3 regions of the Brenneria tiliae genome follow, and region 3 is predicted to be linked to each of the others. Evidence: predicted binding sites of a transcription regulator. Region 3 holds the regulator's gene; each other region holds the start of a gene.

Region 1 (10,081 bases), on a different contig from region 3:
AAACACCTATAGAGAAAGAAACGGCGCAGATAAAAAATTGCAGGAGCAATTTTTAACGCCGGATACGGCGGCCCGCAGGGTGGCGGGCAGGGATAGCCCGCCATAAAAAATTGCAGAAGCCTTTCAGTCCGATGCTTTGCCATTAATGACCCCCTCCCGACCTCCCCCTTGCCAGGGGGAGGAGCAACAACGCGCCCTCCCCTGCGAAGGGGGGGTGGGGTCCGACCTCAAACGCCGCCCCCCACATTATAGAAACCCGCGCCATAACGTTTAAAAAATAATCCATCAGGCGGTAAATTCAACACCTGCGCGGGTTATGGCATATTTTTCACAGAAATAGGTTGCATAGAAACGGATGGGGAGTATAGTGCGCATCCACGGACGCGGGGTGGAGCAGCCTGGTAGCTCGTCGGGCTCATAACCCGAAGGTCGTCGGTTCAAATCCGGCCCCCGCAACCAATTGATGTGAATAGAACATCAAAAGCAGTACGATATCAAGACGGACGCGGGGTGGAGCAGCCCGGTAGCTCGTCGGGCTCATAACCCGAAGGTCGTCAGTTCAAATCTGGCCCCCGCAACCAATTGATTATCAGCATAACAAGAACACCCTGACGGGTGTTTTTTTGTTTGTGCGCTGCCATCCCCGGCGGTCCCCCTGCGGGCCGTCGCTTGCGCGCTACCTCCGCGCCTGGCTGTCGAAATAGGCTTTAATGCCGGCGAAAATGGATTCGGCCACCTGTTGCTGAAAACGGCTGGTGCGCAATTTACGTTCTTCTTCCAGATTGCTGATAAAAGCCGTTTCCACCAGCACCGACGGGATGTCCGGCGCTTTCAGCACCGCGAATCCGGCCTGATCGACGCGGTTCTTATGCAGCCGGTTCACCTTGCCCAGCCGGGTCAATATTTCCCCGCCGAACTTCAGGCTGTCGTTAATGGTCACAGTCTGGACCAGGTCAAACATGGTGTGGTCGAGATAGCGATCGCCGCTCATACTGACCCCGCCGATCAAATCCGATTCGTTCTGCGTCTGCGCCAGAAATCTCGCCGCGGTGCTGGTCGCCCCTTTCTTCGACAGCGCGAATACCGACGAGCCTCTGGCCGCGCGGTTGGTAAACGCATCCGCATGAATGGAAATAAACAGGTCGGCCCGCTGTTTGCGCGCTTTGGCCACCCGCACGCGCAGCGGAATAAACACGTCTTCATTGCGCGTCATATACACTTTCATCCTGGGCTCGCGTTCGATCAACGCGCGCAGCCGGCGGGCGATTTGCAGCACGATATCCTTTTCGCGGGTTTTGTTTTTACCGATAGCGCCGGGGTCTTCGCCGCCGTGACCGGGATCGAGCATGACCACCAGCGGACGGTCGCGCCCGGCTTTGCCCTGCTGCGGCGCCTCCGCCGGCAGCGTCCGCTCCAGATCGCCCTTGTTGTAATCCTCCAGCAGCGCCAGCAACGGATCTTCCGCATTATCATAACGGCCGGCCAGCGGGTAGAGATCCATCACCAGGCGATGCCGGAACTCGGCGACCGGGCTCAGGGTAAACAGTTTGGCGTCGGTCCCCTGTTTTAGCTCCAGCACCAGACGCACGGTATTTTTATCAAACTGGCCGATGCGGGCGTTTTTAATCAAGGGATCGTTCTGCTGAAACTGGCTGGAGATTGTTTTCAGCACGCTATTCAGGTGGATATTTTCGATATCCACCACGATGCGATCCGGGTTGCCGAGGGTGAACTGCTTATACTTGAGCGCCAGATTTGATTCCAGCGTGACGCGGGTATAGGAAGAGGAAGGCCAGACGCGCACGGCTATCACCTGCGCGGCGGCGGCCATGCCGATACCGCTTACACTTAACAGCCAGGTTGCCGCGGCGCTTTGCAACAGGCGCCGCCGAGTCAGATTGTGATTCGAATAAGACATGCAACTCCGATCTGATTACTGTGTCGTTGGCGGATGCGCAAAACAGAGCGCTAAAAATTTCGAAAACTTTAACCAATCTCCATCCCTATGTCATTCAAAAATGATTTTTATGCATTACGCGCCCTATATTTCAGGCCCGTTAGGGGAAATTCCTAATTTATCCCTCCCCTCTTTCGCCGGTTACTTACCCCTTGCGTTTTGTTTGATAAAGAATAAAAATACAAAAATTACGAATAAACATGCAAAAAGGAGTCACAGTGAAGGAGCGTAGTACAGAACTGGTGGAAGGCTTCCGCCACTCGGTTCCCTATATCAATGCCCACCGTGGCAAAACCTTTGTCATCATGCTGGGCGGCGAAGCCATCGAGAATGAAAACTTCGCCAGCATCATTAACGATATCGGGCTGCTGCATAGTCTGGGGATTAAGCTGGTGGTGGTGTACGGCGCGCGCCCCCAGATTGACAGCAACCTGACCACGCACCACTACGAGCCGCACTACCACAAGAATATCCGCATCACCGACCGGACCACGCTGGAACTGGTCAAGCAGGCCGCCGGGATGCTGCAACTGGATATCACCGCCCGGCTCTCCATGAGCCTGAACAATACCCCGCTACAGGGCGCACACATTAACGTCGTCAGCGGAAACTTTATCATCGCCCAGCCCCTCGGCGTGGACGACGGCGTCGACTACTGCCACAGCGGACGCATCCGCCGTATCGACGAAGATGCCCTGCACCGCCAGTTGGACAGCGGGGCGATCGTTCTGCTGGGGCCGGTGGCGGTTTCCGTCACCGGGGAGAGCTTTAATCTGACCTCGGAAGAAGTCGCTACCCAGTTGGCGATCAAGCTGAAGGCGGAGAAAATGATCGGCTTCTGTTCTTCGCAGGGGGTGATTAATGAAGACGGCAAGATCATTTCCGAGCTATTCCCGGATGACGCCCAGCAGCGCATTGAAGCCATGGAGCAGGAAGGGGATTACCAGTCCGGCACCGTCAGATTTTTACGCGGCGCGGTCAAAGCCTGCCGCAGCGGCGTGCGCCGCAGCCATCTGCTCAGCTATCGGGAAGACGGCGCGCTGCTCCAGGAACTGTTTTCCCGCGATGGCATCGGCACGCAGATCGTGATGGAAAGCGCCGAACAGGTGCGCCGCGCCACCATCAACGATATCGGCGGCATTCTGGAGCTGATCCGCCCGCTGGAACAGCAGGGCATTCTGGTCCGGCGCTCCCGCGAGCAGTTGGAAATGGAGATCGACAAATTTACCGTCGTGGTGCGCGACAATCTGACCATCGCCTGCGCCGCGCTCTACCCTTTCCCGGAAGAGAGCATCGGCGAGATGGCCTGCGTCGCGGTGCATCCGGACTATCGCAGTTCCTCGCGCGGCGACATGCTGCTGCAGAGAATCGCCGCCCAGGCGCGTCAGCAAGGGCTGAAAAAACTGTTCGTCCTGACTACTCACAGCATTCACTGGTTCCAGGAGCGCGGTTTTTTACTCGCGGAAGTGGAAATGCTGCCGAAGAAAAAACAGGAACTGTACAACTACCGTCGCCGCTCAAAAATACTGGTGCTGGATCTGGTCTGAAAGCCGGCAGCCGTTGCGCGGCCGGCTAATCGAGCAGCAATCCGCCGGAGCGCAATACCCGCCGGCTCACCGCGTCGGTCAATACCCTGTCGTGCCGCTCTCCGCCGCCCAGGCTGAACCAATAGCGGGCGCGGGTGATGCCGGTATAGATAAGCTCCCGGGTCAGAATCGGGCTTAGATTGTCCGGCAGCAAAAGCGCGGTATGGGCGAACTCCGAACCTTGCGACTTATGCACCGTCATGGCGAACACCGTCTCCACCGACGGCAGACGCCCCGGCAATATCCAGCGGATCGCCCCCGAGCCGTCTCCGGCGGGAAACGCCACGCGGATGCCCGGCTTTTGCCCGCCGTCGGGCAGCCGCTGGGGCACCTCCAGCGCGATACCGATATCGCCGTTCATCAGTTTCTGGCCGTAATCATTGCGGGTCACCAGCACCGGCCGTCCCGGATACCAGTTGTGCCACGCGTCCAGCAGCCCGGCGTCAAACAGCAGTTCGGCGATGCGCGCGTTCAGGCCTTCCACGCCCCAGGTGCCGCGACGCAGGGCGCAGAGCAGTTGGAACTGGCCGAAGGCCTCCAGCACCGCGGCGGCCCAGGCGTCGAACGCCGCCTGCGGCGCCCGCGGGTCCGGCCGTTCGGCCGCCATCACCCGCAGATAGTGGCCGTAGCCCACCGGCGGCGCGATGCCCGCCCGCGGGGCGAAAGCGTCGGCGGCGCCGTCGATCACCCAGCGACGCCAGGCGGCCGCGTCGCCGGGATCCAGGGTCAGGCGCGCCAGATCGGGGTAATCCTGTTGCCAGAGGCGGGCCAGCGCCTGGCCGTCGCCCTGATTGACCGCCGCCGCCAACTGCCCGATACCGCTGTCGGCGCCAAAGCGGTGGCTGTATCGCAGCATGGCGATCGCCTGATCGAGCGCGCTGCCCTGCGGGTCGATCATCGCCTCGTCCGGCGCCGCGTCGGCCACCTCCAGCAGCCAGTCCCGCGTCTGCGGCAGATAGTGCCCCGCGGCGGCGCGGCGGCACAGCTCTCCCAGCAGCGCCCCGGCTTCCACCGACGCCAGTTGATCTTTGTCGCCCAGCAGGATCAGGCGGGCGTGCTCGGGCATGGCCGCCAGCAGCGCCGCCATCATCTCCAGATCCACCATCGAGGCTTCATCCACCACCAGCACATCGAGCATCAGCGGGTGTCCGGCATGATGGCGAAAATGGCGGGTATCCGGGCGGCTGCCCAGCAGGCGATGCAGGGTCACCACTTTGCTGTCGATATCCTGCAGCTCGAGCCCCAGCTCCGCCAGCGGCAGATGCGCCATCGCCCCGGCGATGGATTCGTTAAGGCGCGCCGCCGCCTTGCCGGTGGGCGCCGCCAGGCGGATACGCAGCGGCTGCCCGCGGGTTTCCAGCGCCAGCGCCTGCAACAGCGCCAGCAGCTTCACCACCGTGGTGGTTTTACCGGTCCCCGGCCCGCCGGTGATAATACTGAACCCGCAGCCTGCCGCCAGCGCGCAGGCCAGCTTTTGCCAGTCCGTGCATCCGCCGTTATTTCCCTTAAACAGCAGGCTTAACAAACGACGCAGCGTGGCGCGCGGCAGTTCGGCGCGCCAGCGGGCGCCCTGCGCCAGGCGCTGCTCTATCGCCGCGCGCACGTCCTGCTCATACTGCCAGTAGCGACGCAGATACAGACGGTGGCCGCGCAAGACCAGCGGCGTATTGCCCGCCGCCTCCGCCACCAGCAGGGGATGTCGCCGCAGCGCCGCCAGCCAGTTTTCCAGCGACACTCCCGTCAGCGCCTGCTCCGGCGTGGAGATATGGTCGTTGCCGCGATCGCCTTCCGGCGGCAGCGCCAGCGCGAAGGCGCTGTCGTTCAACGCCGCCGATAAATCGAGGCAGACGTGCCCGCGGCCCAGCTGGTAGCTGACCAGCGCCGCGCTCAGCAGCAGCAACGGATCGACGTCCGCGGATTCCTGTTGCAGAAACAGCGCCAGCGAGCGATCCAGCTCGCGCAGCCAGCCGCACTCAACCCACCGATCCAGTAACGCGAATACGCTCTCGTTGGTCATTTTCATACCTTGGCCGCCTTATCGGCGCTAAACAGCCGCTCCAGCGACTCAATCAGGGATTTATCCGGACGCTGGGGGAAAACGCCGCGGCTCGCGGCCTGGCCGCCGCGCAGAAACAGATACAGCGCGCCGCCGACGTGACGATCGTAGTCATAATCCGCCAGGCGCGACTTCAGCAGACGATGGAGCGCGAACAGGTACAGCGTCAGTTGCAGATCGTAGCGGTGATCGAGCATCGCGCGCGCCATGTTGGCCTCGTCGTAATCGGCGGCTTCCGCCCCCAGCCAGTTGGACTTGTAATCCAATACGTAATAGCGCCCCTGATGCTCAAACACCAGATCGATAAACCCTTTCAACATGCCGTTCAGTTCATCCGGCAGCAACGTCGCGCGCGGCGCGCCGTCCAGCGTCGCCGCCCTGACGTCACCGTCCAGCCGCTGGGTATGCACCTGGCTGAGCGAGAACCAGAACTCCATTTCAACCTGATACTGTGATTGGTTCAGTCCGGCCAGCGTCATCGCGCCGGCGGCATGGCCATCTTTATGCGCCGGCATCGGCAGCGGCTGGTTGATCAAGGCCAGCAGCCAATTCGTCAGCGTCGGGATCCAGTGCTGCCAGCCGCGGCGGTTGCAGCGGCGCGCCACCTGATCCTCAACCCGCGGGCGATCCTGCGCCAGAGCGGCAAACCCCTCCCGCCCGGCCCACTCCAGCAGCCCATGGAGGAAATTGCCCGGCGCCGCGCCGCGCGGAAAGCCGTACAGGTCGTCGCCCGCCGCCGGCAGCGTTAAACTCGCGCCGACCTCCCGCGCTTCGCTGAACGTCTCCTGCGCGGCGCTCTGTACTTCCGACGACGGCGCGGCGACGGCGTCCGCGTCGACGTAGCTGCCCTGCGGGGCGATTTTCAGGCCGGAATAGCTGGTAATGCGCCAGCGATGGCTGCGGATATCCGGCAGCGCCGGCTCGGCGGCGAGCGCCTGCGTATGCTCTTCACCGCGGTAAGCCTGCGCTTCCGACGGCGCCAGTCGCCGCACCCCGGCGGTCGCGCCGTAGCGCTCCAGCAATAGATCCGCCAACTGCGCCGGCTCCACCGTCTCCCCGGCGTTAAGCAGGTAGCCGGCGGCGCTGTTCTCCGCCCCTTTCGGCCACGCCATTCCCAGCCATATGGCGTAGCGGGCGCGGGTCAGCGCCACGTAGAACTTACGCAGGTCTTCGCCCAGACGCTCACGGTCGGCCAGCTGCAGCTGCGCTTCGCTGCCGTTCAGGGACAGCTGCAGATTGCCCTGGTCGTCGTGCCATTTCAGCGGCGAGTCCTTGGCGCTCACCGCGCGGAACGAGCAGGCGAAGGGCAGGAAAACCAGCGGATACTCCAGCCCCTTGGATTTATGCACCGTCACCACTTTTACCAGCGCCGCATCGCTTTCCAGCCGCAGCTTGCGCGCATCACCGCCCTGATTCTCGTCCTGCCGCTGTTCGGCCAGATAGCGGATCAGCGCATGGTCGCCGTCCAGCTGCCCGCCGGCCTGCTGCAACAGTTCCGACAGGTGCAGCAGATCGGTCAGCGCCCGCGAGTCATTGGCGGACAGCAGGCGGCGCGGCACGTCGAAATCCCACATCAGCCGGCGCAGCATCGGTAACACGCCCTGTTTGCGCCAGCATTTCTGATAGCGGTGAAACTGCTCTACCCGGCTCTCCCACTCCTGTTCGTCGTGGTTGAGCCTGTCGAGCTGCGGCCAGCTCAGCCCCAGCGTGGCGGTGCCCAGCGCCGCGCGCAGCAGGCGGTCGTTTTCCGGTTCGGCGCAGGCCGCCAGCCAGTATTGCAGCTCGCCGGCCTGCGGGCTGGCGAAGACGGATTCCTTATCCGAGAGATAGACGCTGCGTACGCCGCGCGCCTTCAGTTCGTCCCGCACCGCCTGCGCCTCGCGGCCGGTGTTGACCAGCACCGCCATATCGCCGGGCCGCACCGGCAGAAGATCGTTTCCCGGCGCCGCAAAACCGGCCCGGCGTTGTTGCCCCAAACGCAGCAGCCGCACGATTTCATCGGCGCAGGCCGCCGCCATTCGCCGCCGGTAATCCGTTTTCGACAGCGGCTCCGGCTCGTCAACGCACAGGAACGTCATGGCGCCGGCTTCGGCATCCTCCACCCGCCAGCGTTCATCCCGTCCTTTGGCCCGCACCGCCATAAACGGCACCTGATTTTCCCCGTCGCCGCGGCGGAACAGAAAAGCTCCGGCCCCCTGCGAGCGCGACTCCGCCACGGAAAACACCTGATTGACGGCGTCGACCATCGCCCGCGTGGAGCGGAAGTTGGTGGTTAGCGTGTAGTGCCGGCCGGCGGTATCGCGCCGCGCCCGCAGATAGGTAAAAATATCCGCGCCGCGGAAGGCGTAAATCGCCTGCTTGGGATCGCCGATCAGGATCAGGCCGTACTGCGCGTCGTTTTCCACCACCCGGTAAACGGCGTCGAAAATGCGATATTGCAGCGGATCGGTATCCTGAAACTCATCGATCATCGCCAGCGGGAACTGCTGGCGGATCATCTGCGCCAGCCGCGGGCCGTTCTCGCTGTTCAGCGCCGCATCCAGCCGGATCAACAGGTCGTTGAACCCCATCTGCGCCCGCCGTTGCTGCTCCTGCTGAAAACGCGCTGCGACCCAGCGGCAGGCGTGCCGCAAGACGCCGCCGCGGGCGTCCGGCAGGTTTTTCAGTTTTTCCGGCAGGGTTTCCATCGCCGTCAGCGCCGGGTGATCGGGCGGCTGGCCCTGTTTCCAGCATTCGCGCAGCCCGGCCGGCGTCAGGCGCGTCCAGCCGGCGCCTATATCCAACGTGTCGTCCGCGCCGCTCGCCCATATGTGCAATTTTTCCAGCCAGGGCAGGAAATAGCTCGCCCGAAGTTTGCGCCCGTCGACCACTTTGGCGGCCACGGCGTCTTCCAGCAGAGTGCGCAGTTCTCCGCACCAGACGTCCCAGCCGCTTTTCAGCGCCGCCAGCTCCCGCGCTTTTTCCTCGCGCGTCTGCGCAAACACCTGCCGCGGCGGCGTAGCGGCGCCCAGCAAATCCACGTGCTCCAGCAACGGCGTCAGGCTGCGGTAAAGCGCGTCCGGATCGCTCCACCAGTTGCGCAACGCGGCGATATCCTCGACGTCGAGAGGGAAAAAGAAGGTGCGCCAATAATCGCGCACCACCTCCAGCAGCAGTTCGCTCTGATCGGTTTCCAGCGTCTGGCTGAACAGGCTGTCGCTGTCGAACGCGTGCTCGCCCAGCATGCGGTTACACCAGCCGTGAATGGTGGACACCGCGGCTTCGTCCATCCACTCGGCCGCCAGCTGCAGCTTGCGCGCGCAGCCCGGCCACTGTTCCGGGGGGTATTCCGCCCGCAGGTCGTGCAGTAAATCCTCGTTTGCCGGTCGTGGCGCCACCTCCTGCGGCGAGCGCTGGAAATAACCGGCGGCTTCCGTCAATCGGGCGCGGATGCGGTCGCGCAGCTCTTTGGTGGCCGCATCGGTAAAGGTGACCACCAGAATTTCCGGCGGCGTCAGGGGGCGCGCAAAGGCCCGTTCGCCGCCGTGTCCCAGCACCAGGCGCACATACAGCATGGCGATGGTGAAGGTTTTGCCGGTGCCGGCGCTGGCCTCGATCAGATGGCTGCCGCTCAGCGGGAAATTCAGCACATCCAGCGGGGAAGGCATGGCTTGGTCGTTCATTCGCGGGCTCCCTGACGGCTGCGGGCCGAGTTCGCCTTTACGCTGTGGTACAGCGGAGCGAGCAGCCGTTGCGTCCATTGGGCGAATTCGCCCTCCGCCCACAGCGCGGCAAAGCTCGGCCAGGCGCGCGACAGGTAAGGGTTGTCGCCCAGTTCGGCGAATTTGTTATTCTGCGGGTCGTGATCTTCATAGCAGGCGCGCGCCGCGCCGCCCGCCTCGCCGTCCGGCGGCGTTGTCGGCTCGCCGCCGCGATCCAGCCAGCAGAAGCCGGTCTTCGCCGCCAGCGGCAGCGGACGCCGCATCCCCTCGCGCCAGGCGGCGATCAACGCCTGCCAGTATTGCCGCGCCTGCTCAATTTCAAGCGGCGCCAGATGCACGGTGCCGTTTTTACTGACAATCACGCTGGACATCGGTTCGCCGCCGAGATGCCCGGCCAGATGCGCCACCCAGAAGGCCGGCAGCCTCTCCCAGCGGTAGCTGCGCTTTTTCTCGTTCATCAGGCCGCTGCTTTCCAGCACCAGCCGGCAACGCCCGCCGTCATCGTCGCGGCGTAACTCACCCAGCCAGTCTTCGAGCGGCGCCTCGCTCAATACCAGCTGTTCCGCCGGCAGCGGATGGGGCCAGCGCGCCAGCTCCTGCGCATAGCGGGCGAAGATATCCTCCATCGGCTCGGCCAGCGACTGTTCCAGTACGCGGGAAAACCCGCCCGGCGCCAGCTCGCCGCGGCGGGCGATGCGCTCCAACTGCTGTTGCAACGCCGGCTCACGCGGCATGCCGCGCTGCACCGCCTCTTTCTGCACCTGAATCAGCTCGTCCTGCA
Region 2 (10,081 bases), on a different contig from region 3:
TGGCATATGATGATGGTTAACGCCTACTGGCGAAACGGCCCCGTCATCAATAATGCGGTGGCCGGCGTGGACATGGCGCTCTGGGATATCAAGGGCAAGCTGGCCGATATGCCGCTCTATCAGCTATTCGGCGGTAAATCCCGCGATGCCGTCGTCGCATACAGTCATGCGGCGAGCGATACGCTGGCCGGGTTGTTTCTGGACGTGGATCGCCTTTATGCCCGCGGCTACCGTCATATTCGCTGCCAGTTGGGTTTTTATGGCGGCAACGCCGCCTTACAGCATGGTACGCGGCAGCCGACGGACGGCGCTTATTACGATCAGGATCAATACATCACCGACACCCTCGCCATGTTTCATGCGCTGAGAGAAAAATATGAAGACCGCTTTCATATTCTGCATGACGTGCATGAGCGGCTTTTCCCCCATCAGGCGGTGCGATTTGCGAAAGAAGTTGAAGCCTATCATCCTTATTTTATTGAGGATATTTTGCCGCCCGATCAGAACGCCTGGCTGGCGCAGATTCGCAGCCAGAGCGCGGTGCCGCTGGCGACCGGGGAGTTGTTCAATAATCCGGCCGAATGGCAGGATCTGGTGATCAACCGGCGAATTGATTTCATTCGTTGCCACGTCTCGCAGATCGGCGGCATCACGCCGGCATTAAAACTGGGGGCGTTTTGCCAGAATTTCGGCGTGCGGCTGGCGTGGCACTGTCCGCCGGACATGACGCCGATCGGCGCCGCCGTGAATGTTCATCTGAATATTCATCTGCATAACGCCGCGATCCAGGAGTTTGTCGATTATCCCGCCAATACCCTCAGGGTTTTCCCTGAGGCCGTCGAGCCGGAGAATGGCTATTTATATCCTATTGAAAAACCAGGAATCGGCGTAGGCATCAATCTGGAAGAGGCCCGTCGGTTTCCGGTCGTCTATCGCCCGCATGAGTGGACGCAGAGCCGGTTGCCGGACGGCGCCATTCACACGCCGTAGGCGGCGATCACGGGGACTGGCGGAACGTCAGGTTATCCTGATTGAAGGGAATGACATAGGCGCAGGAATAGTTGATATCAATAATGTCGCTGGACTCATAGACCCGGCCGCCTTGCAGGATCCCCCGGTTGATAATATGCATGGCGGCAATGCCCTTTTTACAGTCCAGCAGTTCAGCCTGCGCTTTATTCACGGTGACGGCCTGATAGTGCGTCAGTGAATGGGAAATGGCGTAGCCTTTGCTGAGCACATACTGCTGGATGGAGCTCTCAATAATCTTTTGATTGATATCAGGGAAATCAGCCGCCGGCATGGTCGATATCTCAATCTGCACCTTGCGCTTATCCACATAGCGCAGGCGACGGAATTCCCAGATAAAGGAATCCCGGGGGAGTGCGAATATCTGCTGCTCTTCCCGATTCGGGCAGCGTTTATGCAGACTGAGCAAACGGAATGAAATCTGGTTGAATTTCTTTTCGGTAATGGAGTTATAGACCAGCGGATTGCCGCGCACGCCCTGATTAATGAAGTTCCCCGCGCCCTGCACCATAGAAATCGCGCCAATGCTGGCGAGCTTTTCCAATGCGTTGCGGATCGTGAAGCGCGACACGCCGTATTCTTCGGCCAACTGGCGTTCCGGCGGCAGCTTTTCCGGCAGCGGGTCGCTGTGCTGATAGATTTTGCTTAACAGATCCTGGGCGATAAAATCTTTTTTCTTCATTGGTTCTCTCAAACGGCCTTATCCGCTTTGCGGGCGGATAAGGCCGCAAGTCGCAGGGTTACGGGTGGCAGAAATGCTTGATCATCTGCGAAATTAATTCTCTCGTCGGTTTGATAAAGGCGGTATCGAGGAATTCGTCCGGCTGATGCGCCTGATCGATGGAGCCGGGTCCCAGCACCAGCGTCGGGCAGATCTGCTGAATAAACGGCGCTTCGGTACAGTAATTGACCACCTCCGTCGGCGTGCCCAATAATTTTTCCACCACCGACACCAAATGGTGATCCGCCGGGCATTCATAACCGGGGATCGGCGGGTGCAGTTCGGCGATATTCAAGCGGCCGGGCCAGCGCTCGCTCACCGGCGCCAGCGCTTCGGACAGCAGGCCGTTCAGATCGCCGAGCGTCAGCCCCGGCAGCGGGCGGATATCCATATGCAGTTCGCAGCAGCCGCAGATGCGGTTGGCGGCGTCGCCGCCGTGAATATGGCCGAGATTCATCGTCGGGTAGGGAATATGGAACGCCGGGTTGTGATAGCGCTCCTGCAGGGTATTGCGCAGCACCAGCAGATGCGAGACGGCCTCATGCATCAGCTCGATGGCGTTGACGCCGCGGGAGGGATCGCTGGAGTGGCCGGACTGCCCCTGAATGCGGATGGCGCTGGACATATGGCCCTTATGGGCGCGCACCGGCTGCAGCGAAGTGGGTTCGCCGATAATGGCGCAGTCCGGTCTGACCTGCGTGGACCCGGCGAAATATTGGGCGCCGGCCATGGTGGTTTCTTCATCGGCGGTGGCGAGCACATAGAGCGGCTTGCTCAACTGCGCCGGGTCGATATCGCGCAGGGTATCGAGAATAAAGGCGAAAAAGCCTTTCATATCGGCGGTGCCCAGGCCGTACAGCTTGTTGTCGTGCTCGGTCAGCGTGAAGGGATCGCGCGTCCAGCGTCCGTCGTCGAACGGCACGGTATCCGTGTGCCCGGCCAGTAATAATCCCCCCTTGCCTTCACCTATTCTGGCCAGCATGTTAAATTTATGTTGCGTGCCGGGAACGGGCTGTACTTCGACATGAAAGCCCAAATCGCTGAACCAGCCGGACAGCAGGTTGATTAACGCCTGATTACTTTGATCGAGCGCGCTGTCGGTCGCGCTGATCGACGGCGTGGCGATCAACGCCCGGTATAGCTCAAGAAAAGGGGGTAAATTCATCTTCACTGTTGACAGCCTCTGGTTAGGATAGTATCAATATTCATGCATTTATTTTGAATAAAAATACAATAACGCCAGGCGAAAGGAAACCTTAAGGTCATCCGTGACGATTTCGTCTGGCTTCGCGGGTGAACGGCGTGATGGCCGGTGAGCCCTGTAGTCTGGTCCGCAGATAAGTAAGAAGGTACGCAGAATCCCATGCTGAATACGTTGATTGTTGGTGCAAGCGGTTATACCGGCGCCGAACTTGCACTTTACCTGAACCGTCACCCACAGATGAACATAACCGCTTTAGCCGTTTCAGCGCAAAGCGTAGATGCGGGAAAATCACTATCCGATTTGCATCCGCAGCTGAAAGGCATCATTGACCTGCCGGTCCGGCCGTTGACCGATGTCGCTGAAGCCGCCAAAGGCGTGGACGTGGTCTTTCTGGCGACGGATCACAAGGTCAGTCACGATCTGGCGCCCGAGTTTCTGGCCGCGGGCTGTACCGTCTTCGATTTATCAGGGGCGTTTCGCGTTAACGATGCGGAATTTTACCGCCGCTATTATGGTTTTGAGCACCAGCACGCCGACTGGCTGGCGCAGGCGGTCTACGGCCTGGCCGAATGGCGGGCCGAGGGCATCAAGCAGGCGCGGCTGATTGCCGTGCCGGGATGTTACCCCACCGCGTCGCAGCTGGCGCTGAAGCCGCTGGTGGACGGCCAGTTGCTGAACGCCGCGCAATGGCCGGTGATTAACGCCGTCAGCGGCGTCAGCGGCGCGGGACGCAAAGCCTCGATGACCAACAGTTTCTGTGAGGTCAGCCTGCAGCCCTACGGCATTTTCAACCATCGCCATGAGCCGGAAATCTCGACCCACCTCGGCACGCCGGTCATCTTTACGCCGCATCTGGGCAACTTTGCCCGTGGTATACTGGCGACCATCACCTGTCGGCTACAGCCGGGCGTTACGCAGCAGGATGTCGCCGAGGCTTATCACAACGCCTACCACGACAAACCGCTGGTGCGCCTGTATGAGAAGGGCGTGCCGGCGTTGAAATCCGTGGTGGGGCTGCCGTTCTGCGATATCGGTTTTTCCGTACAGGGCGAACACCTGATCGCGGTCGCCGCGGAGGATAATCTGCTGAAAGGCGCGGCGGCGCAGGCCGTACAGTGTATGAATATTCGTTTTGGTTTCCCGGAAACCCAGTCTTTACTTTGATCGCAATTTACCATTCTGAGGCACGAAGAGAACAATGAATCCGTTAATTATCAAGCTAGGCGGCGTTTTACTGGATAGCGAAGAGGCGCTGGAGCGCCTGTTTGGCGCGCTGGTCGCCTATCGCCGGCAACACCAGCGCCCGCTGTTGATCGTGCACGGCGGCGGCTGCCTGGTTGACGATCTGATGAAAAAACTGTCGTTGCCGGTGGTGAAGAAAAACGGCCTGCGGGTTACGCCGGCCGATCAGATCGACATCATTGCCGGGGCGTTGGCCGGTTCGGCGAATAAAACGCTGCTGTCGTGGGCGAAGAAGCACGGCATCGACGCCGTCGGCCTATGTCTGGCGGACGGCGGCAGCACCAGCGTGACGCAGTTGGATGAGGAGCTGGGATTCGTCGGTAAAGCGCAGGCGGGTTCACCGGCGTTGTTGAATACGCTGTTGTCGGCGGGATATTTGCCGGTGGTCAGCTCTATCGGCATTACCGACGGCGGCGACCTGATGAATGTGAACGCCGACCAGGCGGCGACGGCGCTGGCGCAGACGCTGGGGGCGGATTTGATCCTGCTTTCCGACGTGAGCGGCATTCTGGACGGCAAAGGTCAGCGCATTGCGGAAATGACGGCGCAAAAAGCGCAGCAGCTGATCGAGCAGGGCATCATTACCGACGGCATGATCGTCAAGGTCAACGCGGCGCTGGACGCGGCCCGCACCCTGGGGCGGCCGGTGGATATCGCCAGTTGGCGTCATGCCGATCAGCTTCCCGCGCTGTTCAACGGCGTGGCGATCGGCACGCGTATTTTAGCGTAAGCGGTTTTCGGGTATGGCATGATGCCATCCCGGTGTTTATTTGAATTTTGGGAGTAAGGGTTATGGCTTTGTGGGGCGGTCGGTTTAGTCAGGCGGCAGATCAACGTTTTAAACAGTTCAACGACTCGCTGCGGTTTGATTACCGTCTGGCAGAGCAGGATATCAGCGGCTCGATTGGCTGGTCGAAAGCATTGGTTACCGTCAATGTGCTCAGCGAGCAGGAGCAGCAGCAACTGGAACAGGCGCTGAACGCGCTGCTGGCCGAGGTACAGGCGGATCCCGAAGTGATTCTGCAAAGCGACGCGGAGGATATCCACAGCTGGGTCGAGCAGCGTCTGATCGACAAAGTCGGCGATCTGGGGAAAAAACTGCACACCGGGCGCAGCCGCAACGATCAGGTCGCCACCGATCTGAAACTGTGGTGCAAGGCGCAGATTGGCGAACTGCTGCTGGCGGTGCGTCAGCTGCGTCAGGCGCTGGTCGCCACGGCGGAGGCCAATCAGGACGCCGTGATGCCGGGTTATACCCATCTGCAGCGCGCCCAGCCGGTCACTTTCGCCCACTGGTGTCTGGCCTATCACGAAATGCTGGTGCGTGACGAAAGCCGTCTGGAAGACACGCTGAAACGTCTGGACGTCAGCCCGCTGGGCTGCGGCGCATTAGCCGGCACCGCCTATCCTATCGATCGCGAACAGCTGGCCGGCTGGCTGGGGTTCGCCTCCGCCACGCGCAACAGCCTGGACACGGTATCCGACCGCGATCACGTGCTGGAACTACTGTCCGACGCCTCGATCGGCATGATCCATTTATCCCGTTTCGCCGAAGATCTGATCTTCTTCAACAGCGGCGAGGCGGCGTTCGTGGAGCTTTCCGATCGGGTGACCTCCGGCTCCTCGCTGATGCCGCAGAAGAAAAACCCCGACGCGCTGGAGCTGATCCGCGGCAAGTGCGGCCGGGTTCAGGGGGCGCTGAGCGGCATGATGGTGACGCTGAAAGGGCTGCCGCTGGCGTATAACAAAGATATGCAGGAAGACAAGGAAGGGCTGTTCGATGCGCTGGATACCTGGCACGACTGCCTGATGATGGCCGGCCTGGTGCTGGAAGGGATTCAGGTGAAACGTCCGCGCTGCCGGGAAGCGGCGGAGCAGGGTTACGCCAACGCCACGGAGCTGGCGGACTATCTGGTGGACAAGGGCATCCCGTTCCGCGAGGCGCACCATATCGTCGGCGAAGCGGTGGTGGAAGCCATCCGCCAGGGGAAAGCGCTGGAGGCGCTGTCGCTGGCGGACTTGCAGATGTTCAGCCCTGTTATCGCCGAGGATGTGTATCCGATCCTGTCGCTGCAATCCTGCCTGGATAAACGCGCCGCGCAGGGCGGGGTGTCGCCGCAGCAGGTGGCGCAGGCCATTCAGGACGCGAAACGGCGTCTGGCGTAATTAAGCGCGCCATCCCGCTCTCAGGCCGGTGAACCCGCCGGCCTGAGGTATCGACGATTATCTTGCCTGCCGCATGCATTTTTGATCTTTTTTCCCCGTAATTGCCCGCCAAACGCCCGCGTAACCCGAATTCTCTCTGGACATCCATACAGTATCATCTTACCTTGACGGGCAGCAGCGACGGTCAGCGGAGGCGGAGTGGATATCAGCATATTTTATGGATTGGGCGGCGGCGTCGTCGGCCTGTTGGTCGGCTGGCTGGTGAGCAGCTTGGCGCACCAGCAGCGGCAGGCGCGCCATGAAACCGAGTTGCGTCTGCTTGAGCAGACGGCGCAGCAGACTCGGCAACTGCTGAGCGAGAGCCAGCAGAGCAACAAACAGTATGAACAGCGGCAGCGCGACCATGAACTGGCGCTGCGTAACCTTCACGGCCAGCTGGCCGCCGGCCAGGAGAAGTTGCAGCAACTGGCGCAGTTGCGTGAGGAGTGCGTTCAGCTAAATCAGGAACTGCGCGCCCTGCGCGAGGTTAACAGCGCTCAGGAGGCGGAACTGCGCGAGGTGACCATCCGGCTGGAAGAGACGCGCATGGCGGCCGAAGAGAAGCAGCGCCTGCTGATGAACAGCGAGCAGCGGCTGACCACCCAGTTTGAAAATCTGGCCAACCGTATTTTCGAACACAGCGGTCGCAAGGTGGATGAGCAGAATAAACAGAGTCTGGATCGCCTGCTGATGCCGCTGCGCGAACAGCTTGATGGGTTCCGGCGTCAGGTGCAGGATAGCTTCGGCGCGGAAGCCCGTGAGCGCCACACCCTGACCCATGAAATTCGTAGTCTGCAACAGCTCAACGCCCAGATGGCCCGGGAAGCGATTAATCTCACCAAGGCGCTGAAAGGGGACAACAAGACGCAGGGCAACTGGGGCGAGGTGGTGCTCAGCCGGGTGCTGGAAGCCTCCGGGCTGCGCGAAGGGTATGAATACCAGACGCAGGTCAGCGTGCAGACCGGCGCCAACAATCGTCTGCAGCCTGACGTGATCGTCCGTCTGCCGCAGGGAAAGGACGTGGTTATCGACGCCAAAATGTCGCTGGTCGCCTATGAGCGCTATTTCAATAGCGAAGACGAGGCGGAACGGTTGGCCGCCCTGAATGAACACCTGCTTTCCGTCCGCGGTCATATTCGTCAGCTGGGCGGCAAAGACTACCAGCAGCTGCCGGGGCTGCGCTCGCTGGATTACGTGCTGATGTTTATTCCCGTCGAACCGGCGTTTCTGGTGGCGATCGATCGTCAGCCGGAGTTGATCGGCGAAGCGCTGAAGCACAATATTATGCTGGTCAGTCCCACCACCTTGCTGGTGGCGCTGCGCACCATCAACAATCTGTGGCGCTATGAGCAACAGAGCCGCAACGCGCAGCAGATCGCCGAGCGGGCGGCGCGCTTGTACGATAAACTGCGGCTGTTCGTCGATGATATGGAAGCGCTGGGCCAGGGGCTGGATAAAGCCCACGGCAGCTACCGGCAGGCGATGAACAAACTCGCTTCCGGGCGGGGGAACCTTATCGGTCAGGCTGAGGGGTTCCGCGCATTGGGCGTGGAGGTAAAGCGCCCGATCAGTCCGTCGCTGGCGGATCAGGCCGCCCGGCATGAAAGCGCCGCTCAGGATGCGCTGACCGAGACGCCCGCGGCGGCGGAAGCCGGGAGCGACCCGCAAAAATCAGCGGCGGAAAAAGGCTAGATCGTTCCCCTGGCGCCGGCTTTACCGGTGATCTCTATCCTGAAACGATCGGCATTAGGACGGTGGGCTTTTTATCCGGGTCTGTTACACTCTTTCCATTAAATGGCTAGACCCGATAGTTGACTAAAATAGTAGGCGGATAACATGGCAAATGAGCCGGAGAAAACAACCGATTTTGGTTTTCGCACTGTCGCCAAGAATGAAAAAGAAGTCATGGTGGCTGACGTTTTCCATTCTGTAGCAGCAAAATACGATCTGATGAATGACCTGATGTCGCTCGGCATTCACCGTATCTGGAAAAGATTCACCATTGAGTGCAGCGGCGTGCGGCGCGGTCAGCGGGTGCTGGACGTCGCCGGCGGCACCGGCGATCTGACGGCGAAATTCTCCCGCATCGTCGGCGATGAGGGGGAAGTGGTGCTGGCCGATATCAATGCCTCGATGCTGAAGGTCGGCCGCGAGAAACTGCGCAACAAAGGCATTATCAATAACGTCAGCTACGTGCAGGCGAACGCGGAAGAGCTGCCTTTCCCGGACGATTTCTTCGACTGCATCACCATCTCTTTCGGTTTGCGCAACGTTACCGATAAAAACAAGGCGCTGCGCTCCATGTACCGGGTACTGAAGCCGGGCGGCCGCCTGCTGGTGCTGGAATTCTCCAAACCGACGCTGAAGCCGTTAAGCAAGGTTTACGACCTGTACTCGTTCCACGTCCTGCCGCGCATCGGCGAGATGGTGGCGAGCGATGCCGGCAGCTATCGCTATCTGGCGGAGTCAATCCGCATGCACCCCGATCAGGAAACCCTGAAGGGGATGATGAGCGAGGCCGGTTTCGACAGCGTCAATTATTTCAATCTTACCGGCGGCATCGTCGCGTTGCATCGTGGTTTTAAATTCTGATTGGATATGCCAATGCTGATAACCTCTGTGCTGACCGCCACGCTGGAAACGGCGCTGAATCAGCTGCTTTTTCGCGACCGCAGTCTGAAAGCGGCGCGTCAGCGCCTGCACGGCAAAACGCTGCAGGTCGAACTGTCTGAACTGAGCGCGCCGCTGGTGCTGATCTTCAGCGAGCAGCGGCTCGACGTGGTAAGCCAGTGGGAGGAGCGCGCGGATTGCCGACTGAAGACGCGTTTATCCGTGTTGTTGAAGTTACGCGATCGGCAGCGGCTTTCTTCACTGATGCGCAGCGGCGACCTGATCGTCGAAGGCGATATTCAGGTGGCGCAGCAGTTTATCGCGCTGCTTGATTTGGCCGAGTTCGACCCGGCGGAATGGCTGGCGCCCTATCTGGGGGATGTGGTCGCTCAGGGATTGAGCCAGACGGCGCAAAAAACGCTGGGCGCGGTGAGCCGCATCGTGCGCGGCCAGCGGCGCGCCCTGTCCGAAACGCTGACCGAAGAGTGGCGGCTGGCGCCGGGCAAACTCGAAAATGCCTGGTTCCAGGAGGAAATCGCCGCCCTGGAGAAATCAGCGGAAAGCCTGGCCGAACGGCTGACCAAGTTGGAGACGCTGCGATGATGCCCGGTGAACTGCTGCGCCTTTACAGCATCGTCCGCGTATTGCTGAGCTACGGCCTGGATGAGCTGATCCCTAAAATGCGTTTGACCATCCCGCTGCGCTTTGGCCGCCGGCTGCTGTTCTGGATGCCGAATCGCCATGCCGACCGGCCGCTGGGGGAACGTATCCGTCTGGCTTTGCAGGAGCTTGGTCCGGTATGGATCAAGTTCGGTCAAATGATGTCGACGCGGCGTGACCTATTCCCGCCGGCGATCGCCGATCAGCTGGCCATGCTGCAGGATCGGGTCGACCCTTTTGACGGGCGGCTGGCGCGCAGGCAAATCGAGCTGTCGATGGGGGAGATCCCGCTGGAGAACTGGTTTGATGATTTTGACGTCAAGCCGCTGGCATCGGCGTCGATTGCGCAAGTGCATACCGCCCGCCTGAAGGCGACCGGCAAAGAGATCGTCATCAAGGTCATCCGGCCG
Region 3 (10,081 bases):
TGCGGGTGATTTACAGCAAAACCGCGCGCCTGTTCGAGGCCGCCGCCCAATCATCGGCGATTCTGGCCGGCGCGACGTCCGATCAGGAAAAAGCATTACGGGATTACGGCCGCTATCTGGGAACCGCTTTCCAGCTTATTGATGATTTACTCGATTACAACGCCGACGGCAAAACGCTGGGTAAAAATACCGGCGACGATCTTAATGAAGGCAAACCCACCTTGCCTTTGCTGCATGCGATGCATCATGGCAATGCCGAACAGAGCGCCATGATCCGTCAGGCGATAGAAGAAGGCAACGGACGTCACCTGCTTGAGCCGGTGCTTGCCGCCATGCAGCAATGCGGCTCGCTCAACTATACCCGTCAACGCGCGGAAGAAGAGGCCGATAAAGCGATTGAGGCGTTACGGCCATTACCGGAAACCCCTTTCCGCTCGGCGCTTGAAGGCCTCGCGCATTTAGCGGTGCAGCGGGATTTCTGAGCACGTTGCCTGCCAGCGAGTCAATCATGCCGTCTGGTCATCCGCGATATTTTCCAGACGGGACAGCATAGCCAATGCGCCTTCGCGCAGGATAAAATTAATCAGCCGTGACTGCTCGCTTTCCGAAAGCTGATGGAAAATATGTATCCATGACGCCAGTAGCGGCGACTCTTGTCTGGTATGGTATTCCGCTACCGCGCGCTCTTTCAGCAACAGCGAATTTCTCACTTCCCGCGGCAAACTGCGGATGGAATACTCGACGCCGCGCCCCTGGACGCCTTTGCGCCTGCGCTTCTCCCAGCCGTCCTCGCGGGCCCGCTTGTTTATGCCTTGCGGCGTTTTAGGCAATCCGCCAACGCCGGTCAGTTCATTGGTTGAAAACCATTCTTTATCCATGCCCATCGCTCCCTTGTTTCTTCCCCGGGCAACCTTATCGGATGCCGATTGGTTTCCAAATAATAAACTACAATTACCTAAACATCTAACATTATGCTGTTATTGGTTCGTATAATCGATGGGGGAATCCATAAGCATTACGGTAACTGCCGGTGAGACGGGAATAAAAAGAGGAAGAAATTATGGAAACGCCGGGAAATTACCGTCATGGCGACGAAGGCGGATGGCGCAGGCGAGAAGGCGGATTATTCGGCGTCGGTCGGCGCCGCTAACGGCTCTTCCATCGTCGTAAGCCCAAGCTGGCACAGCATGGTCGATACGCCGACGCGAAGAATATAGGCGATCAGATTATCTCTTTCTTTATCTGAAAGCTGGTGGTAAATCTGCATCCAGATGGCCTGGCTGGCGGGCTGCTGGGGCGCGTATTCCGGAGAATCACTCTCCTGCAGCAACGATTGTTTCACCGGGCCGGGCAGGCTGTGAATGGAGTATTCCACTCCTCTTCCCTGAACGCCTTTACGACGGCGTTTTTCCCATCCGTCTTCACGAGCACGCTTGTTCAATCCCTGTCTTGATTTCGGAAGACCGCCAATGCCAACCAGTTCGCTGGTAGCAAACCACTCTTTTTTCATCGCCTTTCATCCTGATAGTGCCATTCCTAACAAAAACGGACTGATTTGGAAATTAATTGAGAAATTTATAGAAATTTGGTGCTATATTATTTCCAAATAATAGTATCACGTTAGCCTGGCATATAACTAACATTCGTTATTTATACCACTAATACACAGTCGTCTTATAGCAATAAAGGATGGATTATGACTTTAAGGAAACAAGACTGGCATCCCGCTGATATCATTGCCGCTTTGCGCAAAAAAGGCACGACGCTGGCTGCGGTATCACGTGCTGCCGGATTAAGTTCATCAACGTTGGCCAATGCGCTGTCGCGCCCATGGCCGAAAGGGGAATGGTTGATAGCCGATGCGCTGGGGATCCATCCATCAGAGATCTGGCCGAGTCGATATTATGATCCGGAAACCAACGAGCTTATTGACAGAAAAAAACTTATTCGGCCCCAATAAGTAAAAAAGCCGGAGGTAAAATCTCCGGCTCTGACGCATATCACGAAATTTCAGCGTTGCTTAACCTTTAATAAATGACTCGCCTAATTCGATATCCTGATTCAGCGTATCCAACATATTTTTAAGCGCCTCTTGCTCAAACGCACTCAGCGTACCGATCTCTTTGCGTTCAACAATACCGTTTTTACCCAGCAGCACCGGCTGGGCAAAGAAGCGGGCATATTGGCCGTCGCTCTCCACATAGGCGCATTCAACCACGCCATTTTCCCCCTGCAGCGCCCGGACCAGAGACAGGCCGAATCGCGCGGCCGCCTGCCCCATCGACAAGGTTGCGGATCCGCCGCCGGCTTTCGCTTCCACCACTTCGGTGCCCGCATTCTGGATGCGTTTCGTCAGATCGGCCACTTCCTGCTCGCTGAAGCTCACGCCGGGAACTTGCGACAACAGCGGAAGAATGGTCACGCCGGAGTGCCCGCCGATGACGGGGACGTTGACATCTTCCGGTTGCTTGCCTTTAAGTTCGGCAACAAAGGTATTAGAGCGGATGATATCCAGCGTGGTTACGCCGAACAGTTTATTTTTGTCGTAAACGCCGGCCTTCTTAAGCACTTCGGCCGCAATGGCAACGGTCGTATTGACCGGGTTGGTGATAATGCCGATGCAGGCTTGCGGACTGGTACGGGCAATTTGCTCGACCAGGTTACGAACGATACCCGCATTGACGTTGAATAAGTCCGAACGGTCCATACCCGGCTTACGGGCGACGCCGGCGGATATCAGCACGATATCCGCGCCGACCAGAGCAGGCGTGGCGTCTTCGCCGCTATAGCCCTTGATTTTGACCGCAGTAGGAATATGGCTCAGATCGACCGCAACGCCCGGGGTTACCGGCGCGATGTCATAGAGAGATAATTCTGAACCTGAAGGAAGCTGGGTTTTGAGGAGGAGCGCAAGGGCCTGACCAATACCGCCTGCCGCACCAAGAACTGCAACTTTCATCCTAAACTCCTTATTATCGTAAAGTACAAAAAATGCCGTGAATTCATTTAGTTATAGAATCAACATCAGAAAGAAAAAACAAAGTGTATTTACTTATCGTCAGCGAAAAAGAGTTGCCTAAAGATTGAAAAATACCCTATGTCTATAATAATAAACCAAAAAACGCTATTAATTAGAAAGGTAAGTAAAGTTAATGGGCATGTGGACTAATAATGCAGCGCGCATTTATGATCGGTTAACCAGAGAGCTACAGTACACCGTTCGAGAGTAGCTAAACAACATCATTCTGATAACATTTGATTCACTTTTATGTGACGCGTGACGCATTTTTCAGATATGCCGAGGAGATGGCCTGGTTAAAGTTAACCCCTTCATCAGCGCTGGTTGGCGATATAATACGCAGCATAGTTGCATAAAAATTCACTAATCTGCATAATAACGCCACAGATAACCCCATGAATCCGGTGCAGCATGCGTAACTCGACAAAACAGGAAGACTTAGTTAAGGCGTTCAAGGCGCTGCTGAAAGAAGAAAAGTTCAGTTCTCAGAGCGAGATCGTCCAGGCTTTGCAGGAAGACGGATTTGAAAACATCAATCAGTCCAAAGTCTCGCGCATGTTGACCAAGTTTGGCGCCGTGCGCACGCGTAACGCCAAAATGGAAATGGTTTACTGCCTGCCAACCGAACTGGGCGTGCCCACCACCACCAGCCCGCTCAAAAACCTGGTGCTGGACGTCGACTTCAATGATTCCGTGGTGGTTATCCACACCAGCCCCGGCGCGGCGCAGCTGATCGCCCGCCTGCTCGACTCGTTGGGTAAATCAGAGGGGATCCTCGGCACCATCGCCGGCGACGATACCATCTTCACCACCCCGGCCAGAGGATTCAGCGTTAAGCAGCTCTACGAGGCGATTCTGGTACTGTTCGAGCAGGAGCTCTAGCCCAACGGCCCGCAGGGTGGCGGGCAAGCCCGCCATAAATCCAGTAGCGCCAGTACCGCTGATTACCTTCAAAGAGCGGGCAATTCGGCCAGCGGCCAGCGCGGGCGCACCGTAATGCCGAGCTCCCGGCTTTCTCCCTGCTGCAGACGAACCGTCCCCGCGTAGGCGATCATCGCGCCGTTGTCGGTGCAAAACTCCGGCCGGGCATAAAACACCGCCCCGCCCCGTTTTGCCATCATCTCGCCCAGACGCTGGCGCAGCGCACGGTTGGCGCTCACCCCGCCCGCCATCACCAGCCTTTTGAACCCCGTTTCATCCAGCGCGCGACGGCATTTAATCGCCAGCGTATCCACCACGGCATCTTCGAAAGCACGGGCGATGTCCGCCCGGGTTTGTTCATCATCACCGTTATTGCGGATAGTGTTGGCGGCAAAGGTTTTCAAACCGGAGAAGCTGAAATCCATCCCGGGGCGATCGGTCATGGGACGCGGGAAGGTAAAACGCGCGGCGTCGCCGGCCTGCGCAATTTTTGACAGCATCGGCCCGCCCGGATAGTCCAGCCCCAGCAGCTTGGCGGTTTTATCGAACGCCTCGCCCGCGGCATCATCGATTGATTCGCCCAGCAGCCGATACTCGCCGATCCCGGTCACGCTGATAAGCTGCGTATGGCCGCCGGAAACCAGTAACGCCACAAAAGGAAACCCGGGCGGATTATCTTCCAGCATCGGCGCCAGCAGATGCCCTTCCATATGGTGCACCGCCACCGCCGGCACGTTCCAGGCGAAGGCCAGCGCGCGCCCTACCGTCGCCCCGACCAGCAACGCGCCCGCCAGTCCGGGACCGGCGGTATAGGCCACGCCGTCAATGTCGCCGGCGGTTAAATCCGCTTCACGCAGCGCCGCCTGGATCAGCGGCACCGTTTTACGCACGTGATCGCGCGAAGCCAGTTCGGGAACGACGCCCCCGTAATCGGCATGGAGTTTTACCTGGCTGTATAACTGATTAGCGAGTAAACCGGCCTGCGTGTCATAGATGGCCACGCCGGTTTCATCGCAGGATGTTTCGATACCCAATACGCGCATTGCGGTTCCTACTTTTATTAGGGTACAAGCTCACATTGAATCACGGCTTGCTTCATGCGGCGGATAGTCTACCATAAGCCTCCCGGTTTCTGCGCCGACGAAGGCTGCGCGTTTTATGATCGTCCTGCCCCTTTACAAGGGCGCCCTGTTTGCAGTAGAATTCCGCACCATTTTGAAAAGGCTGGCACAAGGCCAGCGGCAAACCGAATTTATTGAGGTGAGAGGCACATGCCGGTAATTAAAGTACGTGAAAACGAGCCGTTCGACGTAGCTCTGCGTCGCTTCAAGCGTTCCTGCGAAAAAGCGGGTGTTCTGGCTGAAGTTCGTCGTCGTGAGTTTTATGAAAAACCGACTACCGAACGTAAGCGCGCTAAAGCGTCCGCAGTAAAACGTCACGCGAAGAAACTGGCTCGAGAAAACGCACGCCGCACTCGTCTGTATTGATTTTCGGAGGTTCTTCCTCCACCGCGTGATTAATCCGCAGACTTAGTAGTTGCATACGAAGGCCGTGCATTTCCGAAAGGAATGCGCGGCTTGTTGTCGTTTATAAGCTGTCGTTTATAAGTTTAAGAAACAGGGGCTTATGGCTGGACGAATTCCACGCGTATTTATCAATGATCTGCTGGCTCGCACCGACATCGTCGATCTTATCGACGCGCGCGTCAAACTGAAAAAGCAGGGCAAGAATTATCACGCGTGCTGTCCGTTTCACCACGAAAAAACCCCTTCATTCACCGTAAATGGCGACAAACAGTTCTACCACTGCTTTGGCTGCGGCGCTCACGGCAACGCCATCGACTTTTTAATGAATTACGATCGTCTCGAGTTCGTTGAAAGCATTGAAGAGCTCGCCACCATCTACGGCCTTGAAGTGCCGTATGAAACCGGCACCGGGCCAACCCAGCTTGAGCGCCATCAACGACAAAGCCTGTATGCGCTGATGGAAAAACTGAGTTCGTTCTATCAGCAAACGCTGAGCCAAACGGCCGGCGCCCCGGCTTTGCATTATCTGCAACAGCGCGGCCTGAGCGCCGAAGTGATTAGCCATTTCGCCATTGGTTTCGCGCCGGCAGGCTGGGATAACGCCTTAAAGCGCTTCGGACGCAATAATGACGATCGCAGCGCATTGAACGATGCCGGCATGTTGGTGACTAACGATCAGGGCCGCAGCTACGATCGTTTCCGTGAACGGGTTATGTTCCCTATCCGGGATAAACGGGGGCGGGTTATCGCCTTTGGGGGACGGGTATTAGGCGATGGCGTGCCGAAATATCTGAACTCGCCGGAAACTGAAATCTTCCATAAAGGCCGCCAGCTCTACGGCCTGTATGAAGCGCAGCAAAACCATCCGGAACTTAAGCGGCTACTGGTGGTTGAAGGGTATATGGACGTGGTTGCCCTGGCGCAGTTTGGTATTGATTATGCGGTTGCGTCGCTGGGAACCTCCACCACCGCCGACCATATTCAGCTACTCTTTCGCGCCACCGATCAGGTCGTCTGCTGTTACGACGGCGACCGGGCAGGACGGGAAGCCGCATGGCGGGCGCTGGAAACGGCCTTACCCTATTTGAACGACGGCCGCCAGTTGCGCTTTATGTTTCTGCCGGACGGTGAAGACCCCGACACGCTGGTGCGTAAAGAAGGCAAAGTCCTTTTCGAACAGCGCATGGAGCTGGCGTTACCCCTGTCGCAGTTTCTGTTTGAAACCTTGCAACAGCAGGTGGACATGAGTTCGCCTGATGGAAGAACCAAGCTCAGTTCGCTGGCGCTGCCCTTGATTGGTCAGGTGCCCGGTGAAACGCTACGCTTGTATTTGCGCCAGCAGTTGGGCAATAAACTGGGGATTCTGGACGACAGCCAGCTGGACAGGCTGTTGCCAAAAGTGGCCGATCATGCTCCGCTCTACCAGCCGCCCCAGCTAAAAGTCACAACTATGCGTATACTTATAGGGCTATTAGTTCAGAACCCAAGACTTTCAGCAGAAGTGCCTGAACTGGCGCTGGAAGACATTGAAGAAAGCAAAGTGGCCGGCCTGTCGCTGTTTCGGGATCTGGTCAAAACCTGTAACGCCAGCCCCGGAATGAATATGGGGCTGCTGCTTGAGAAATACCGCGACAGTAAATACCGCAAGCAGCTTGAAACCATGGCTTCCTGGAGCCATATGATCGAAGAGGATGAACTGGACGATAAGTTCAGGATAAGCCTGGCGGAACTCTACGATCAACTGTTGAAACAACGTCAGGAAACATTAATCGCCCGCGAGAGAACCCACGGGCTTAACGCCAAAGAAAGAAAAGAACTTTGGTCGTTGCAACTGGCTTTAACCAGAAAAAACTGATTACCGAGGCTTAATTGCCGATAAATAGCAGGGTAGAGCCCTGCAAAGTGCCGCTACAGGGGCCGCGGCGATAAGAAAAAATACCCTAAATGCTATTGTTGGCGAACTACGCCGACCGACACCAACCCAAATACTCTGAAGTGTGGATACCGTCTTATGGAGCAAAACCCGCAGTCACAGCTAAAGCTACTTGTCACCCGTGGTAAGGAGCAAGGCTACCTGACCTATGCTGAGGTCAATGACCATCTGCCGGAAGATATCATCGACTCCGACCAGATCGAAGACATCATCCAGATGATTAACGACATGGGCATCCAGGTGATGGAAGAAGCGCCGGATGCCGATGATCTGTTGCTGGCAGAAAATACCAATGACGCAGACGAAGACGCGGCGGAGGCTGCTGCTCAGGTGTTATCCAGCGTTGAGTCCGAAATCGGCCGCACCACCGATCCGGTCCGTATGTATATGCGTGAAATGGGTACCGTCGAACTGCTGACGCGCGAAGGCGAGATCGATATCGCCAAGCGTATCGAAGACGGTATCAACCAGGTGCAATGTTCCGTCGCCGAATATCCGGAAGCGATCACTTATCTGCTGGAACAGTACGATCGCGTCGAGGCGGGCGAAAGCCGCCTGTCCGATCTGATCACCGGCTTTGTCGATCCCAACGCCGAAGAGGATATCGCGCCAACCGCGACCCACGTCGGTTCCGAGCTCTCCAGCGAAGAAATAGCGGATGACGAAGAAGAGGACGATGACGACGACAGCGACGACGATAACAGCATCGATCCGGAACTGGCGCGCCAGAAGTTCAACGACCTGCGCGAGCAATATGAAACCACCCGTAAGGTGATCAAGGCCAACGGCCGCAGCCACGCGAAATCGGCCCAGGAAATTCTGAATCTGTCCGAAGTCTTTAAACAGTTCCGTCTGGTGCCTAAACAGTTTGATTTCCTGGTCAACAGCATGCGTTCCATGATGGATCGCGTGCGTACTCAGGAACGGCTGATCATGCGGCTGTGCGTGGAACAGTGCAAAATGCCGAAGAAAAACTTCGTCACGCTGTTCTCCGGCAACGAAACCAATGACTCCTGGTTTATCGCCGCCATTGCCATGTCCAAGCCGTGGTCTGAAAAGCTGCACGAGGTTGAAGACGACGTTAAGCGCAGCCTGCAGAAACTGCACCAGATCGAAGAAGAGACCGGTTTAACCATTGAACAGGTTAAAGATATCAACCGTCGTATGTCGATTGGCGAGGCGAAGGCCCGTCGCGCCAAAAAAGAGATGGTTGAAGCCAACCTGCGTCTGGTTATTTCCATCGCCAAGAAATACACCAACCGCGGTTTGCAGTTCCTCGACCTGATTCAGGAAGGCAATATCGGCCTGATGAAAGCCGTGGACAAGTTTGAATATCGCCGCGGCTATAAGTTCTCAACCTATGCCACCTGGTGGATCCGTCAGGCCATCACCCGTTCCATCGCCGACCAGGCGCGCACCATCCGTATTCCGGTGCATATGATTGAGACCATCAACAAGCTCAACCGTATTTCACGCCAGATGCTGCAGGAAATGGGCCGCGAGCCGACGCCGGAAGAGCTGGCCGAACGCATGCTGATGCCGGAAGACAAAATCCGCAAGGTGCTGAAGATCGCCAAAGAGCCGATTTCGATGGAAACCCCGATCGGCGATGATGAAGATTCGCATCTGGGCGACTTTATCGAAGACACCACGCTGGAGCTGCCGCTGGATTCCGCCACCTCCGAAAGCCTGCGTTCAGCGACGCACGACGTGCTGGCCGGGTTGACCGCGCGCGAGGCGAAAGTGCTGCGGATGCGCTTCGGCATCGACATGAACACCGACCATACGCTGGAAGAAGTCGGCAAGCAGTTTGACGTCACCCGTGAACGTATTCGTCAGATCGAGGCGAAAGCGCTGCGCAAACTGCGTCACCCGAGCCGCTCGGAAGTGCTGCGCAGCTTCCTGGATGACTAATCCATTTCTCAATGCTTAACATCGCTGAAATAACCCCGGGCCACCGGGGTTATTTTTTTATATATAGCGCCTGGTGCAACGCCCGATAAGAGGCCGCCAGCGACTCCAGCGTCGCGCGATTCAGTCCGCTGGGATTCGGCAACACCCATACCTGCGTCTCGCCGATGGTCAACGCCTGACGCCCCCACTCCACCTTCTTGATACCGAAAGCCTGACCGAACGCCTGCTTGCCCAATACGGCAAGCGCCTGCGGCTGGTAACGCCTTATCTTCTCAATAACCGCGCTTCCCCCCTGCAACAGTTCGCTTCGCCCCAGTTCCGTCGCCGCGACCGTCGGCCGCTCTACCAGCATGGTGATCCCGCATCCGGTATCCAACAGATGACGCTCCTCTTCCGGCGTGAGCAAACGCTCGGTAAATCCGGCCTGATAAATCACTTTCCAGAAACGGTTGCTGGGGTTGGCAAAATGGTAGCCATGGGCGGCGGTCGATAACCCCGGATTGATGCCGCAAAAAACGACCTGCAGGTTGGTCGCCAGAATATCGGTGATCATACTTCCCCTTTACGCATGTTTTCTGCCGTTATCGCCAAATCTAACAATAATAACAATAAGCTATCCTGCATAGAAAACAGACATCCGGCCGAACAACTATAGACCTTTCCCCGCACATTACCGTATAATCGTCGCCCGTCCGGCCCCTTAGCTCAGTGGTTAGAGCAGTCGACTCATAATCGATTGGTCGTTGGTTCAAACCCAACAGGGGCCAC

The links. Region 3 encodes ArgR, which controls arginine synthesis, uptake and breakdown. Its sites were predicted from a motif close to ANTGAATAAAAATACANT; they were not measured.
Region 1: a site for ArgR is predicted at 2,126-2,143, ahead of argA (amino-acid N-acetyltransferase). Genes of this name have one in related genera too.
Region 2: a site for ArgR is predicted at 2,968-2,985, ahead of argC (N-acetyl-gamma-glutamyl-phosphate reductase). Genes of this name have one in related genera too.

What each region holds. Positions count from the first base shown of each region.
Region 1 is NZ_JAKPCB010000089.1:111,788-121,868, forward strand. Features, by position in the region: tRNA gene MFP24_RS04480 (tRNA-Met) at 383-459, shown strand; tRNA gene MFP24_RS04485 (tRNA-Met) at 505-581, shown strand; gene amiC (N-acetylmuramoyl-L-alanine amidase AmiC) at 677-1,918, opposite strand; gene argA (amino-acid N-acetyltransferase) at 2,158-3,504, shown strand; gene recD (exodeoxyribonuclease V subunit alpha) at 3,530-5,566, opposite strand; gene recB (exodeoxyribonuclease V subunit beta) at 5,563-9,261, opposite strand; gene recC (exodeoxyribonuclease V subunit gamma) at 9,258-10,081, opposite strand, start outside.
Region 2 is NZ_JAKPCB010000101.1:368,579-378,659, forward strand. Features, by position in the region: gene MFP24_RS18575 (enolase C-terminal domain-like protein) at 1-990, shown strand, start outside; gene MFP24_RS18580 (GntR family transcriptional regulator) at 998-1,711, opposite strand; gene argE (acetylornithine deacetylase) at 1,770-2,921, opposite strand; gene argC (N-acetyl-gamma-glutamyl-phosphate reductase) at 3,114-4,118, shown strand; gene argB (acetylglutamate kinase) at 4,153-4,926, shown strand; gene argH (argininosuccinate lyase) at 4,989-6,362, shown strand; gene rmuC (DNA recombination protein RmuC) at 6,561-8,093, shown strand; gene ubiE (bifunctional demethylmenaquinone methyltransferase/2-methoxy-6-polyprenyl-1,4-benzoquinol methylase UbiE) at 8,238-8,993, shown strand; gene ubiJ (ubiquinone biosynthesis protein UbiJ) at 9,006-9,614, shown strand; gene ubiB (ubiquinone biosynthesis regulatory protein kinase UbiB) at 9,611-10,081, shown strand, end outside.
Region 3 is NZ_JAKPCB010000098.1:216,357-226,437, forward strand. Features, by position in the region: gene ispB (octaprenyl diphosphate synthase) at 1-482, shown strand, start outside; gene MFP24_RS13505 (DNA-binding protein) at 507-878, opposite strand; gene MFP24_RS13510 (DNA-binding protein) at 1,124-1,510, opposite strand; gene MFP24_RS13515 (helix-turn-helix domain-containing protein) at 1,697-1,960, shown strand; gene mdh (malate dehydrogenase) at 2,021-2,959, opposite strand; gene argR (transcriptional regulator ArgR) at 3,431-3,901, shown strand; gene tsaD (tRNA (adenosine(37)-N6)-threonylcarbamoyltransferase complex transferase subunit TsaD) at 3,970-4,983, opposite strand; gene rpsU (30S ribosomal protein S21) at 5,212-5,427, shown strand; gene dnaG (DNA primase) at 5,567-7,321, shown strand; gene rpoD (RNA polymerase sigma factor RpoD) at 7,478-9,313, shown strand; gene mug (G/U mismatch-specific DNA glycosylase) at 9,363-9,866, opposite strand; tRNA gene MFP24_RS13555 (tRNA-Ile) at 10,008-10,081, shown strand, end outside.